One region of the Amycolatopsis echigonensis genome, then DNA from elsewhere that is predicted to be linked to it. Evidence: riboswitches for the same ligand, from Rfam matches in the RefSeq annotation. Region 1 holds a riboswitch; the other holds the start of a gene.
What was found. A riboswitch is a leader RNA that binds a small molecule or an ion and turns the genes downstream of it on or off. The one in region 1 is predicted to bind S-adenosylmethionine.
Positions count from the first base shown of each region.

Region 2: another riboswitch for S-adenosylmethionine. It lies ahead of thrC (threonine synthase); the one in region 1 lies ahead of ATK30_RS24765 (methionine ABC transporter ATP-binding protein).

Region 1 is NZ_PJMY01000003.1:4,136,611-4,143,513, forward strand. It holds gene ATK30_RS24755 (resuscitation-promoting factor) at 1-527, shown strand, start outside; gene rsmA (16S rRNA (adenine(1518)-N(6)/adenine(1519)-N(6))-dimethyltransferase RsmA) at 626-1,468, shown strand; SAM riboswitch class I at 2,124-2,214, shown strand; gene ATK30_RS24765 (methionine ABC transporter ATP-binding protein) at 2,430-3,443, shown strand; gene ATK30_RS24770 (hypothetical protein) at 3,550-4,026, opposite strand; gene ATK30_RS24775 (4-(cytidine 5'-diphospho)-2-C-methyl-D-erythritol kinase) at 4,148-5,116, shown strand; gene ATK30_RS24780 (ABC-F family ATP-binding cassette domain-containing protein) at 5,155-6,903, shown strand, end outside.
Region 2 is NZ_PJMY01000002.1:367,610-374,512, reverse strand. It holds gene ATK30_RS03375 (class I SAM-dependent methyltransferase) at 1-346, shown strand, start outside; gene ATK30_RS03370 (VOC family protein) at 343-717, opposite strand; gene ATK30_RS03365 (DMT family transporter) at 740-1,603, opposite strand; gene rpsT (30S ribosomal protein S20) at 2,019-2,279, shown strand; gene holA (DNA polymerase III subunit delta) at 2,496-3,467, opposite strand; SAM riboswitch class I at 3,599-3,732, shown strand; gene thrC (threonine synthase) at 3,746-5,011, shown strand; gene ATK30_RS03345 (ComEC/Rec2 family competence protein) at 5,036-6,903, opposite strand, start outside.

The DNA of each region.
Region 1 (6,903 bases):
ACGGCGCCGAGGTCCACGTCAGCCGCATGGGCGTGTCGATGGTCAACCAGGAAGAGACCATCGACCCCGAGGTGCAGAAGGTCGACGACCCGACGCAGCTGCAGGGCCAGCAGAGCGTCGAGGACCCGGGCACGCCGGGCAAGAAGCTGGTGACCTACAAGGTCACCAAGCGCAACGGCGAAGAGATCTCTCGCGAGCAGGTCTCGGAGAAGACCCTGGTCGAGGCCAAGGCCAAGATCATCAAGGTCGGCACCAAGCAGCCGCCGCAGCCGGCGATCGGCGACGGGTCCGCGTGGGACCGCATCGCGCAGTGCGAGTCGGGCGGCAACTGGGCCATCAACTCCGGCAACGGCTACTACGGCGGCCTCCAGTTCGACAAGCAGACCTGGGACGCCTACGGCGGCGACCAGTACGCGTCCCTGCCGAACCAGGCGAGCCGGGAGCAGCAGATCGCGGTGGCCGAGAAGGTCCGCGACGCTCGTGGCGGCAGCTACAGCGCCTGGCCGGTCTGCGGCCAGCGCGCCTGACCGAATTTTCCGCCGGTGGTCGTGGGCTTCGTGCCCGCGGCCACCGGCTTTTTCGTGCCGCGAGCAGGGTCGCGGGCGGCGCTGGGTAGGCTCGTCCGGTGGTGGAACTGCTGGGACCCGCCGAAATCCGCGGGCTGGCCGACGAACTCGACGTCCGGCCCACGAAGAAGCTCGGGCAGAACTTCGTGCACGACCCCAACACGGTCCGCCGCATCGTCGAACTCGGCGGCGCGCGGCCGGGGGACGTCGTCCTGGAGGTCGGGCCCGGGCTCGGCTCGCTGACGTTGGGGCTGCTCGCCGCGGGCGCTCAGGTCATCGCTGTGGAGATCGACCCGGTACTCGCCGCCCGCCTGCCGCGCACCGTGGCCGAGCGCGCGCCGGAGGCAGCGGACCGGCTGACCGTCGTCGGAGCTGACGCGCTGCGGGTGCGGGCCGCCGATCTGCCTGCGGAGCCGGTGTCGATCGTGGCGAACCTCCCGTACAACGTCGCGGTGCCGGTGGTGCTGCACCTGCTGGCCGAACTGCCGTCGCTGCGCGGCGGGCTCGTGATGGTCCAGACCGAGGTCGCCGACCGGATGGCTGCCGGACCGGGCAGCCGCACCTATGGCGTGCCGAGCGTGAAGCTCGCTTGGTACGGCCCGGCGCGCAAGGTCGCCGCGGTGCCGCGTGCGGTGTTCTGGCCGGTGCCGAACGTCGATTCCGCGCTGGTGTCGTTCACCCGGACTGACCCGGTGTCCGGCGTGGATCGCGCGCGGCTGTTCGCTGTGGTCGACGCGGCGTTCTCTCAGCGGCGCAAGACATTGCGGGCGGCTTTGGCCGGGTGGGCCGGTTCCGCCGAGCGGGCTGGCGAGCTGCTCGCGCAGGCGGGGATCGATCCGAAGACGCGCGGGGAGCAGCTGGACGTGCACGCGTTCGCCCGGATCGCGGCTGCCGGAAACTGAGCAGGAACCCCTGCCGCGACGACGACGCTGGGTTCCCCAGTACCGTCGCTGGTCCGCCTTCTCCCTCGCGCTCCTTCGCAGGCGTGGCGAGCACCTCCCCCATCGCGGTACACCTTCGCCAGTCGAGCTCGTTTTCGCTGTTCAACGGCGGGAGCGCGGCGGGTATTCCGCGATCGGGAGCTGGGTTTGCGTCATCGCTGATCGTGGGCGATTCGGGGCCGCGCCACTACTCTCGGTCATGGCGTGAGCGCGGTGGAAGCTGTGACGAGCGGCTCGTCCGGCCCGCGGCATTCGGGGGAGTCCGCGTGCTCCCCGCTCCCGATTGTTCCGCGGCGCGACCGGAGGTGCTTCGCTCCGGTGACCTATCTCGACCCGGCCGTGGACCCGCCGAGCCGAGCGCCGAGGCCTGGGAGCGAAGCGCCCTTGACAACGAAAAAAGTCTTGTTCCATAAAGATCCTTGATCGTCCACAGTGGAACGAACTAGTTCGCGAACGCCAGTCGTCACGAGCGTTTCGCAGGTCGAGGCACTGTTCGGCGACCGAGGTTCCGGGTTTCGCGCTACAGGACGGGTGTCCCGGCATGCGGGCACCACCAGACGTGTGATCTGCACCAACGCGCTTGCGTTCAGCCAATGGGATCGGCTTTACTCGAAAGCGTCCATCCCGAGCGACTGAGAGACCTGGCTCGCCGAAGTCGCAGCAACCACCCTCCGCAGGGCAGGTGCTACCGCCAGGACCGATGGAGGCTGTTTTCGATGAAGAGGGTCACCCGCCCGCTCCTGCTGACCCGCCGGCGCGTAGTCGACGAAGGTCGCCGCTCGGTATGTGCGTGTCGACGCTCCATGGTCATCGCCTGATCGTTTTTTCCGCACTTTCTTGCGCCGTCCACTGTGGACGGTAATTCGATGACGCCTGGCGCGCCCGGAAACGGCGCCGCGCCTCGTTTGCCTGGAGCCCTTTCGTGATCACTGTCGAAAACGTGTCCAAGTCCTTTCCCTTCCACGGAAACCGGGTCGCCGCGCTGCGCGACGTGAGCGTTGACGTGCAAGCCGGCTCGCTGTTCGGGGTCGTGGGTCCGTCCGGTTCCGGCAAGTCGACCCTCGCCCGCTGCATCGCGCTGCAGGAGCGTCCCGACCGCGGCGTCGTGCGGCTCGACGGCCTCAATACCGCGACGCTCGACGGCAAGCGGCTGCGGGAGATCCGCCGCCAGCTGGGGGTCGTCGGGACCAAGCCGGAGCTGATCGCCGAGCGCACCATCGCCGGCAACATCGCCAGCCCGCTGGAGCAGCTGGGCGTCGACGGCCCGCAGCGGCGCAGCCGGGTCGGCTCGCTGCTCGACCTGGTCGGCCTCACCGCCCGCGCCGCACAGAAGCCGGAAGAACTCACCGACGGCCAGCTTCGCCGGGTCGCGGTCGCGAAGGCGCTCGCGGCCGGACCGGCCGTGCTGCTCGCCGACGACCCGACCGCCGGGGTCGCCGCCGAGGAGGCCGGCGCGGTGCTCGCCGTGCTCGACCGGGCACGGGCCGAGCTGGGCGTGACGGTCGTCGTCACCACGCCGGACGCGGACGTCGTCCGCCGGGTCTGCGACGACGTCGCGGTGCTCGACAACGGCGCGATCGTCGAGCGCGGCACGGTGCTTGACCTGATCTCGACGCCGGACAGCTGGACCGCGCAGGCGGTGCTGCCGTCGATCGAGACGTCGCGCGCCCAATCCGCGAAGTACGACCGCTCGGTCGACGTCGTCCTGATCGGTTTCGCGTCGGTGGGCGCGTTGCTGCCCGAGGCGGCCAGCCGCTTCGACGTGGAACTCGCCACCATCGGCGGCGGTCTCACCCGCATCGGGGACACCCCGATCGCCCGCTTCCGTCTCGGTGTCCGCGGCGAGCGGGCCGACGCCGCGCTGTCCTGGATCTCCGACCGGGGCGCGCACGTGAGCCAGCCGGTTCGCGGACCGCAGAGCGTGGTCGCTGCCTGATTTCCCTTTCGCCGAACCGTTTTTCGAGGGCCGCTCCAACCAGTTGGGGCGGCCCTCGCCGTATCCGCGGGACGCGCCGCCCCAGAAATTGGGTCACCCGGCCGGACTATTGGGACAACCGTCCTGAAGTCTGTCCATTGTGGTCGTTGCGGCGGAGGATCTCCGCGAGCTCCGGATCCGCGTGCGCCTCGGCGGTCTGCTTCCACGTGGCCACGAGGGTGGCGAACGGTGCCGGGTTGCCGAGCGATTCGGCTCGCTCCAGGGTTTCGGCCAGTTCGCCGGCGAACGTCCGCACCTCGTCCGCCGACAGGTACCGCGCCCACGGGAACGCGGCGGGCAGCGCCTCGGCGGCGAGCGCGGCCGTCTCGTTGCTGCGGCGCATCAGCTCCACGAGGAGCGTGACGGTCGCCGAAAACCCGGCCGCTGCCTGCTCGGCGCGGTCGGCGGTGACCAGGACCAGATCGGGTTTGTCCTTCTCCCGTCGGCGAATCCGGACCGAACGGCTCGGCGAACCTTCGAGCTGTTCGACGACCCGGCGGGGGTGCAGGGACAGCTCGGACAGGTTGACCTCCGGAGCGCGCATAGTTCCAAAGTAGTTCCAAACTAGTCCGCCTGACCACTCCCGGACGACGACTGGGGGAACTTCTGCGCCGACGTTTTCTCCTGGCGGGACCTGGCGCGGCGCAGCCACGTAGGCTGGACGGGTGCTCGCCGTCGTTCCTCCACCAGTCACCGTCCGGGTCCCGGCCAAGGTCAACCTGCACCTGGCCGTCGGCGACCTGCGGGCGGACGGGTTCCACGAGCTGGTCACCGTCTTCCAGGCGCTTTCGCTCACCGACGAGGTGACCGTCGCGGCCGCCGACGAGCCCGGGCTCGAGGTGTACGGCGAGGGGGAGCGCACGGTGCCCACCGACGGCGCCAATCTCGCCTGGCGCGCGGCTCGCGAACTGGCCTCCTACGCCGGACGGCCGGACGCGGACGAGCCGAAGGTGCGAATCGTGCTGCGCAAGGGCATTCCGGTCGCCGGCGGCATGGCGGGCGGGAGCGCGGACGCGGCGGCGGCGCTGGTCGGGCTCTCGTCGCTGTGGAAGCTCGACGTCACGCGCGACGAGCTGGCCACCGTCGCCGGACGGCTGGGCAGCGACGTGCCCTTTGCGCTGTACGGCGGCACTGCGCTCGGCACCGGCCGGGGTGAGCAGCTCGTGCCGGTGCTCGCGCGGCACACGTTCCATTGGGTGCTGGCCTTCGACGAGGAAGGTCTGTCCACGCCCAAAGTGTTCGGTGAACTCGACCGGCTGCGCGCCGACGGCAAACCGCCGCGGATCGGATCGCACACGCCGGTCGTGGAGGCGCTCGCGTCGGGTGATCCTCGCCAACTCGCCCTGTTGCTCGGCAATGACTTGCAGGCGGCCGCGGTGTCGCTGCGGCCCGGCCTGCGCCGCACGCTGCGCGCTGGGGTGAACGCGGGCGCGCTGGCCGGATGCGTGTCCGGCTCCGGGCCGACCTGCGCGTTCCTGTGCTCCGACGCGGAGACCGCGGTCGAGGTGGCCGCTGAGCTGTCCGGCGCGGGAGTCTGCCGCACGGTGCGGGTCGCGCACGGCCCGGTGCCCGGGGCCCGGGTGGTCGGCGGCGACGACGCGCCGCGCAACGCGCCGCCGCGCGTGCACGCCTGAAAAGCTTGAATCAACAGTCCACAGTGGAAAGGATCCGGATGGCCAACCTGGTCAACCTGGAATCGGTGAGCAAGTCCTACGGCGTGAAGCCGTTGCTGGACAACGTTTCCCTCGGCATCGCCGAGGGGCAGCGAATCGGTGTCGTCGGGCTCAACGGCGGCGGCAAGACGACGCTGCTCGAAGTCCTTTCCGGACTGAGCGAGCCGGATTCCGGCCGGGTGAGCCAGGTGCGCGACCTGAGGATGGCCGTCGTCACCCAGCGCACCGAACTGCCAACGGGCAGCACGGTCGGCGATGTGGTGCTGCAGCGCTACGGAGCCGAGCACGAATGGGCCGCCGACGCGCGCGTCCGGTCTATTGTGGACGGTCTGGGCATCACCGCGATCGGCCTCGACACCCCGACCGCGAACCTGTCCGGTGGCGAACGCCGTCGCGTCGCACTGGCCGCCGCGCTCACCGGCGAACTCGACCTGGTGGTGCTCGACGAGCCCACTAACCACCTTGACGTCGAAGGCGTTCGCTGGCTCGCCGACCATCTGCTGGGCCGCCGGATCGCGGTCGTGGTCGTGACGCACGACCGGTGGTTCCTCGACACCGTCGCGAGCCTCACGTGGGAGGTCGCGAACGGCAGGGTCGAGCAGTACGAAGGCGGTTACGCCGACTGGATTTTCGCGCGCGCCGAACGGGCCCGCCTCGCCGCGACCGCGGAGGAGAAGCGGCAGAACCTGGCGCGCAAGGAATTGGCGTGGCTGCGGCGCGGCCCGCAGGCGCGTTCCTCGAAGCCGCGGTACCGCGTCGAGGCCGCCGAGGCGCTGATCGCTGACGTGCCGCCGCCGCGCGATTCCGTGGAGCTGATGGCGTTCGCGAAACGCCGGCTCGGCAAGACGGTGCTGGAACTGGAAGACGTGTCGCTGTCCGTCGGCGACCGGACTCTGCTCGACCACGTCACGTGGCGGATCGGTCCGGGCGACCGGATCGGTCTCGTCGGCGTGAACGGCTCCGGCAAGACCACGTTGCTGAAACTGCTGGGCGGCGACGTCGAATCGTCGACCGGACGGCGGGTGCAAGGCAAGACGGTCGCGCTCGCGCACCTGCGGCAGGAACTCGACGACCTGCCCGCCGATCTTCGCGTGCTGCAGGCGATCGAGCAGGTCGCGGGCCGCGTCGTGTTCGGCAAGCAGGAGATGACCGCGTCGCAGCTGGGCGAGAAGCTCGGCTTCCCGGCCGCTCGCCAGTGGACGCCGGTCGGCGACCTCTCCGGCGGCGAACGGCGCCGGCTGCAGCTGTGCCGGTTGCTGATGGCCGAGCCGAACGTGCTGCTGCTGGACGAGCCGACGAACGACCTGGACATCGACACCCTGCAGCAGCTCGAAGACCTGCTCGACGGCTGGCCGGGCACGATGGTGGTGGTCTCGCACGACCGGTACCTGGTGGAGCGGGTCTGCGACGCCACGTACGCGCTCCTCGGCGACGGCAAGGTCACCCACCTGCCGGGCGGCATCGAGGAGTACCTGCAGCGCCGCGCTCGCGCGAAGGAAGCCGCGCCGCGTCGCGAGGCACCTCCCGCGGAGAAGACCGAGGCCAAGCGCAGCGCGGCGGAAACCCGTGCGGCGCAAAAGGAATTGGGCCGGTTGGAGCGGAAGCTGGACCAGCTCGCGAAGCGGGAAGAGAAGCTGCACGCGGCGCTCGCGGAGGCGGCGACCGACCCGGAGAAGCTGATCGAGCTGAACACCGACCTGAAGGCCGTGCTGGCGGAAAAGGACGACGTCGAGGCGCGCTGGCTGGAG
Region 2 (6,903 bases), on a different contig from region 1:
GGAGATGCGCGACCTCTGCACGGACCGCTGCGGCGACCGCGCCGAGGTGCGCGCGGGCGACGCGGCCCGCACCGGCTGCGCGGACGCGTCCGCGGATGTCGTGCTGACCGTGAACAACGTCCAGCTCTGGGAAGACCGTCCGGCCGCCTTCGCCGAGCTGTTCCGCGTGCTGCGGCCAGGCGGACGGCTGCTGCTCTCGGCGCACGAGAAGTGGCTTCCGGTGACTCGGCACGAGCTGGCCGACGAAGCCGCCGCCGCCGGATTCACCGACCTGCAGACCTGGACCTGGGACCCGCCGGGGTTCGCCGCGCTCGCCGCCCAGCTCCGGGCCGTGAAACCGGGCTAGCGCTTGTCGCGGCGCAACGGGTGGTCCTCCGGGACCTCGACGAGCACGATCCGCAGCCCGTCCGGGTCGGCGATCCACGCCTCGTCGGTGCCCCACGGTTCCCGCCGGGCCTCGCGCACCGGCTCGACCCCGCGCCCGGCCAGTTCGGCCAGCGTCGCCGGGAGGTCGCGGACCTGCAGGAACAGATTGACGTCCGGACCGGGCCCGGCCTCGCCGGTGCCGACCACCTCGATCGACCCGCCGCCGGCGAAAAACCGCGTGCCGCCAGGGAACTCGCGCTCGATCGCGAGGCCGAGGACATCGCGGTAGAACGCGGTCGACACCTCGTGGTCGCGGGGGTGGATCAGCACCCGGCTGCTCAGTACGTCCATGGCTCCTGCCTACCCGAGCCGCTCAGGCGACCGCAATCGCAGCGATCCCGGCCAGCACCACGAGCGATCCGGCGAGCCGGCGGACCGCGTTGCGCTCGCGGAGCACGAGCCAGGCGGCGACCCCGCCGAAGACGATCGACAACTCGCGCGCCGGAGCGACGAGGCTGACCGGCGCGATCCGCAGGGCGTACAGGACCAGCAGGTATCCCGCGGGCGAGGCGAGCCCGACGATCAGGACCTCGCGCCGGTGGTCCCGCCACAGCCGCTTGATCTCGGACCGGCCGCGGGCGGCGGTCGGCGCCAGCAGAATGCTCTGGCCGATCGCGCCTCCGCCGAAATAGACGAGCGGAGGCACGCCGAGCGACGTCACCGAGTGCGCGTCCCACAGCGTGTATGCCGCGATGACCGTTCCGGTGGCCACGCCGTAGAACACGCCCGCGCGACGGGCCCTCGCATCGCCGGTGCTGCCGCCGAGACTGATCACCAGGACGCCCGAGACGACCAGGAAGGCGCCGATCAGCCCGAGCACGCCGGGCCGTTCGCCCAGGACCAGAACGGCCACGAGCACCGACACCAGCGGCCCGGTGCCGCGGGCCAGCGGGTAGACGATCGACAGGTCGCCGACCTCGTAACCGCGCTGCAGCACGATTCCGTAGACCACGTGCAGCACCGCGGTGACCAGCGCGGCGAGCAGCCAAGTCCACTGTGGACGTTCGGGTTCGACGGCCAGCGCGACCGCGATCACCGGGAGCATCCCGATCGCCGAAACCGTGTAGTACAGCCAGACGAACCGCGGACCGCCGCCGGAAACCCGTTTGGCGGCGAGGTTCCACGCGGCGTGCACGACCGCGGCGACGAGGACCATGGCGAGGGCAGTGGTGTTCATCCGGACCCTTTCAGGTTTTCAGCGCACGCTGAAGACCGGGTCCTCCAGGCTTTTGTCCCGTCAGATGAACGGCGGGGCTCGGTGTCCCGCCGAAGGTGCCGCTCGGACCAGGCCCGCCCGCCCTCGTTGTCTGCGCGACCCGCCGTGCGGGACCACGGGCAGGCGACGGAACCCTAGGCACTACCGAAGCCCACCGTAACCGAGCCGGAGCCGGGATGCCGGGCGATCGCGGGCACCAGGGCCCCGCCGGACGCCTCGCCGGGGGCCTCTCCAGCGCCGCGAGCAGGGCTGTTAAGATTTTCGACTGTTGCCGTGCGGCATTCCGTCAGGGAGGAAACCCGGCAGTCCCTCGGGACTGGTCCGGAGCCACACGAACGCGGCAGCGACCTTCACCGAGTGAAAGAGGAACGCCTCCATGGCCAACATCAAGTCGCAGGTCAAGCGCATCACGACGAACGAGAAGGCGCGGCAGCGCAACCTGGCGATCCGGTCCTCGGTGAAGACCGCGATCCGCAAGTTCCGCGAGGCCGCCGAAGCCGGTGACAAGGACAAGGCCCTCGAACTGCAGCGCGACGCCGCTCGCAAGCTCGACAAGGCCGTCACCAAGGGCGTCATCCACGCCAACCAGGCCGCGAACAAGAAGTCGGCTCTCGCGAAGCGCGCGAACCAGCTCTGAGCGCAGTCTTTCCGGAAGGCCCGGCGGCTTCGGCTGCCGGGCCTTTTCCGTGTCCTGGATCGTGGGCCGGTTCAGTCGTTCGGGGCGGCACCGGCTGAACGCAGGGCTCGGCGCCAGTCATGGCCGCAGCCGCCCCGCGCAGCGGTCGCCGGGACATTCGGCACGCAGCGGTTCGAGCGGCCGACGCTCGGCTGAGGCAGTCGCCTGACTAGGACGTCAGCGGTCTCCCTTGGCCGCGACCACGTCGAGGACCGCGCGCTGCAGGGCATAGTTCGAATCGGCCGCCGCGCCCTTGACCTCGGCGTTCAGCCGCGCCACGACGCGCATCGCGGTCGCCAGGCCGTCCTGTCCCCAGCCGCGGGCCTGGCCTTGCGCCTTGCGGATCTTCCACGGCGGCATGCCCAGTTCGCCCGCCATCTGGTTCGGGTTGCCGCGACCGGCCGCGGACACGCGAGCGATCGTGCGGACCGCGTCGGCGAGCGCGTCGGCCACCAGCACGTGCGGGACGCCCAGCTGCATCGCCCACTGCAGCGACTCCATCGCGGCGGCCCGGTCGCCCGCGACGGCTTTCTCCGCGACCGCGAAGCCGGTCACGTCGGCGCGTCCGGTGTGGTAGCGGCGGACTGCCTGCTCGTCGACGACTCCCCCGGTGTCGGCGACCAGCTGCGTCGCCGCCGAGGACAGTTCGCGCAGGTCCGAGCCGACCGAGTCGAGCAGCGCCATCAGGCCCCCGGCGTCGATCTTGCCGCCCGCGCGGCGCACCTCGTTGCGGACGAACGACTCGCGCTCGGCGGGCTTGGTGAGCTTCGGGCATTCGGTGATTTCCGCGCCCGCCTTTTTCAACGCGCCCGGGAGCGCCTTGGCGGCTTTGCTCCGCCCGCCGCCGCTGTGCACGACCACGAGGACGATGCCGTCGGCCGGTGCCTTCGCGTACGCCAGCACCGCGTCGGACAGTTCCTGCGAGATGTCCTGCGCCGACTCCAGAACGATCACGCGCCCCTCGGCGAACAGCGACGGGCTCACCAGCTCGGCCAGCACGGGCGGTGTGAGATCGGACACCCGCATCCGCGTGAGGTCAGCCGTCGGGTCCGCGGCCCTGGCCGCGTCGAGGGAAGCTCGCACAGCCCGTTCGATGAGCAGTTCTTCCTCGCCCGTGACGAGGTGCAGCGGCGCGGGTGCGGTGGTCACCCGGCCATCTTCTCACCCGGCCGCCGGGCCGCCCGCTCCGGTGATGTGGGCCGCCTCCATGGCATGAGCTGATCGCGATGTCGTACGGTGTAGCCGAGGACGCGCCCGGCGGCGCTCCGACAACCGAATACCGCTCATCCAGAGGGGCAGAGGGAACGGCCCGACGAAGCCCCGGCAACCGGCGTACAGCCTGTCATCCCGCGATCGCGGGGTAGCTGACGACCACGGTGCCAATTCCGGCCCGCTTCGGCGGGGCAGATGAGGAAAGGAACCTCGCGATGACTGCAGCCCTCAGCGCCACCTCCGCCAACAAGACGATCGACCTCGGTCCGGCCGTCGAACTGGTGTCGAAGGAAGAAGGGCACCGGCAGCCGCTCGCTCCGGAATTCGTCTCCGTCGAAGACTTCTCGCCCCTCGAGGTCGCCTACGACTTCGGCCGCGTCCGCCGCGAGGACATCGAGGCGGGCCCGCGCAACATCTGGCGTTACAAGCGACTCCTTCCCGTCCCCTCGAACGTCGAGGAGATCCCGAACACCGAACCCGGCTGTACCCGGCTCGTGCGCGCCGACCGGCTCGCGAAGGAGCTCGGCCTCAAGAGCGTCTGGGTCAAGGACGACACCGGGAACCCGACGCACTCGTTCAAGGACCGCGTCGTCGCCGTCGCGCTCGCGGCCGCCCGCGAGTTCGGCTTCGAGGTCCTCGCTTGTCCGTCGACCGGCAACCTGGCCAACGCGACCGCCGCCGCGGCGGCCCGCGCCGGCTGGCGGTCGGTCGTGCTGATCCCGAAGAGCCTCGAGCGCGCGAAGATCCTCACCACCGCGGTCTACGACGGCGACCTGATCGCCGTCGACGGCAACTACGACGACGTGAACCGGCTCGCCACCGAACTGGCCGCCGAGCACCCGAAGTGGGCGTTCGTGAACGTCAACGTCCGCCCGTACTACTCCGAGGGCTCGAAGACGCTCGCCTTCGAGGTCGCCGAGCAGCTCGGCTGGCGCCTCCCCGAGCAGATCGTCGTGCCGATCGCCTCCGGTTCCCAGCTCACCAAGGTGGACAAGGGTTTCCGCGAGCTGGGCCAGCTCGGTCTCGTGGACGCCAGCCCGTACAAGGTGTTCGGCGCACAGGCCACCGGCTGCTCGCCGGTCTCCACCGCGTACCGCAACGGCCACGACGTGGTCCAGCCGGTCAAGCCGGACACCATCGCCCGCTCGCTCGCGATCGGCAACCCGGCCGACGGCCCGTACGTGCTCGACGTGGTCAACCGCACCGGCGGCGCGATCGAGGACGTCACCGACGAAGAGGTCGTCGAAGGCATCCGGCTGCTCGCGCGCACCGAAGGCATCTTCACCGAGACCGCGGGCGGCGTCACCGTGGCGACCGCGAAGAAGCTCGTCGAAACCGGCAAGCTCGACCCGGACGCCGAAACCGTCCTCCTCATCACCGGCGACGGCCTCAAGACCCTCGACGCGGTCGAGAACCACGTCGGCCCGAAGGCCACCGTGCCGCCGTCCGCCGAAGCCGTCGCCAAGGCGCTCGGCTACTGACGCACCGGCCCGGGGTCCGCCGCACTACCGCGGCGGACCCCGCGGCTCGCCCCGGCGCGCGACCGCCGATCCGCTTCCTCCAGGCAGGACGGCGGTGTCCCCGTCCACGTCGGTGCGGGTGACCAGCACTCCCATCGTGCCGAGAACGTCCACTGTGGACTTGCTCGGATGTCCGTATCCGTTGCCCGCGCCGACACTGATCAACGCCGTACGCGGCCGCACCGCCGCGAGGAACTGCGGCAGCGAATACCGCGAACCGTGATGCGGCACCTTCAAGACGTCAGCCCGCAGGTCCACACCCTCGGCGAGAAGATCCGCCTGCGCGGCCAGTTCGACGTCCCCGGTCAGCAAAACCCGGCCAGCCGAGGTTTCGGCGCGCAGGACCACGGAACTGTTGTTGATCATCGTGCCGTCCTGCAGAGCGGGTGCGCGAGTGGTGGCGTAACGCGGACCGAGCACCTCCAGCGACAGCCCCGGCCACTCCAGCCGTTGCCCCTCGCTCAATTGCGCTAGCGGCACGCCTCGACGCCGCGCTTCGCCGGACACCGACTGCCACGCCCATGCCGGAGCACGTCCTGGACCGACCGCGATCGCGCCGACTGCCCGGCCGTCGAATACCGAGGCAAGGCCGCCGATGTGGTCCGCGTGCAGGTGACTCAGCACGAGCAACGGCACCCGATCGACGCCCAGCCTCCGCAGGCATTCGTCGACCGGCCCCGGCTCCGGCCCGGTGTCGACGACCACGGCCCGTCCGGGTTCGGCGGTAGCCAGGACGACCGCATCTCCTTGTCCGACATCGCATTCCACCATCGCCCAGCCGTCCGGCGGCCAGCCAGGAGCCAGGACTTTGGCCGGCACGACCGTCAGCAGCATAACGACCAATCCGATCGCCACCAGCAGCCGGAGCCGGCGAAACCGCGCCGCCACGACGATTACGACCAGCAGGACAGCCGCGCATAGTCCGCCCCACCAGCCACCCGGCCAGGAGAGCGCCGCGCCAGGCGCTCTCGCGCCGTGCCGGGCGACGGTGATCAGCCACCGGGCCTCCGGATCTGCCACCTGGATCAGCAGATGCCCCGCACCTGGCCACCATGGCCCGACGACGGTTGCCAGCACTCCCAGCACGGTCACCGGCGCGACCACCGGTGCCGCGAGGACATTGGTGACAACTGAGACGATGCTGACCGTTCCCGCCATCCCGGCGATGACTGGCGCGGTGACGACGAACGCGGCCAGCGGCACGGCGAGGCCTTCGGCGTAACCGGGAGGAACTCCCCTTCGTACCAGCGAATCCGCCCAGCGCGGCGCGAGCAGCACCAGGCCTGCCGTTGCGAGAACCGAAAGCGCGAAACCGAAATTTCCCGCCATAGTCGGGTCCCATGCCACCAGTACGCACACCGCGAAGGCCAACGCGGGCAACGCTGAACCACGCCGTCCGAGTGCCAGCGCGAGCAAGCCGATGCCGCCCATGACGCCAGCCCGCACGACGCTCGGTTCAGGACCGACCAGGACGAGGAAACCTGCCAAGCTGCTCCCAGCCGCTGCGGCGGAAAGTCTCGGTCCAGCACGGACCAATCGGCACAGCAGGAGGACGGCTCCGCCGATGATGACAAGGTTTCCGCCGCTCACTGCCATCAAGTGGGTGAGCCCGGAGGCCTTGAACTCCTCCTCGACTCGTTGCGGCAACGCGCTCGTGTCGCCGAGGACCAGTCCAGGCAGGAGGCCCGCTGGTTCCTCCGGCAGGATCGCGCACAGCGAATGCAAACTGTTCCGCAGGACTGCGGCGGCGCGCTGCCACCACGGTGCTGGCCCGACGTCGGCTGGCGCCGCGCGGACGGAGAGTACTGCGGCGGTCAACTCGCCGCCGCGTGCGGGCATGAGGCGACCGGACG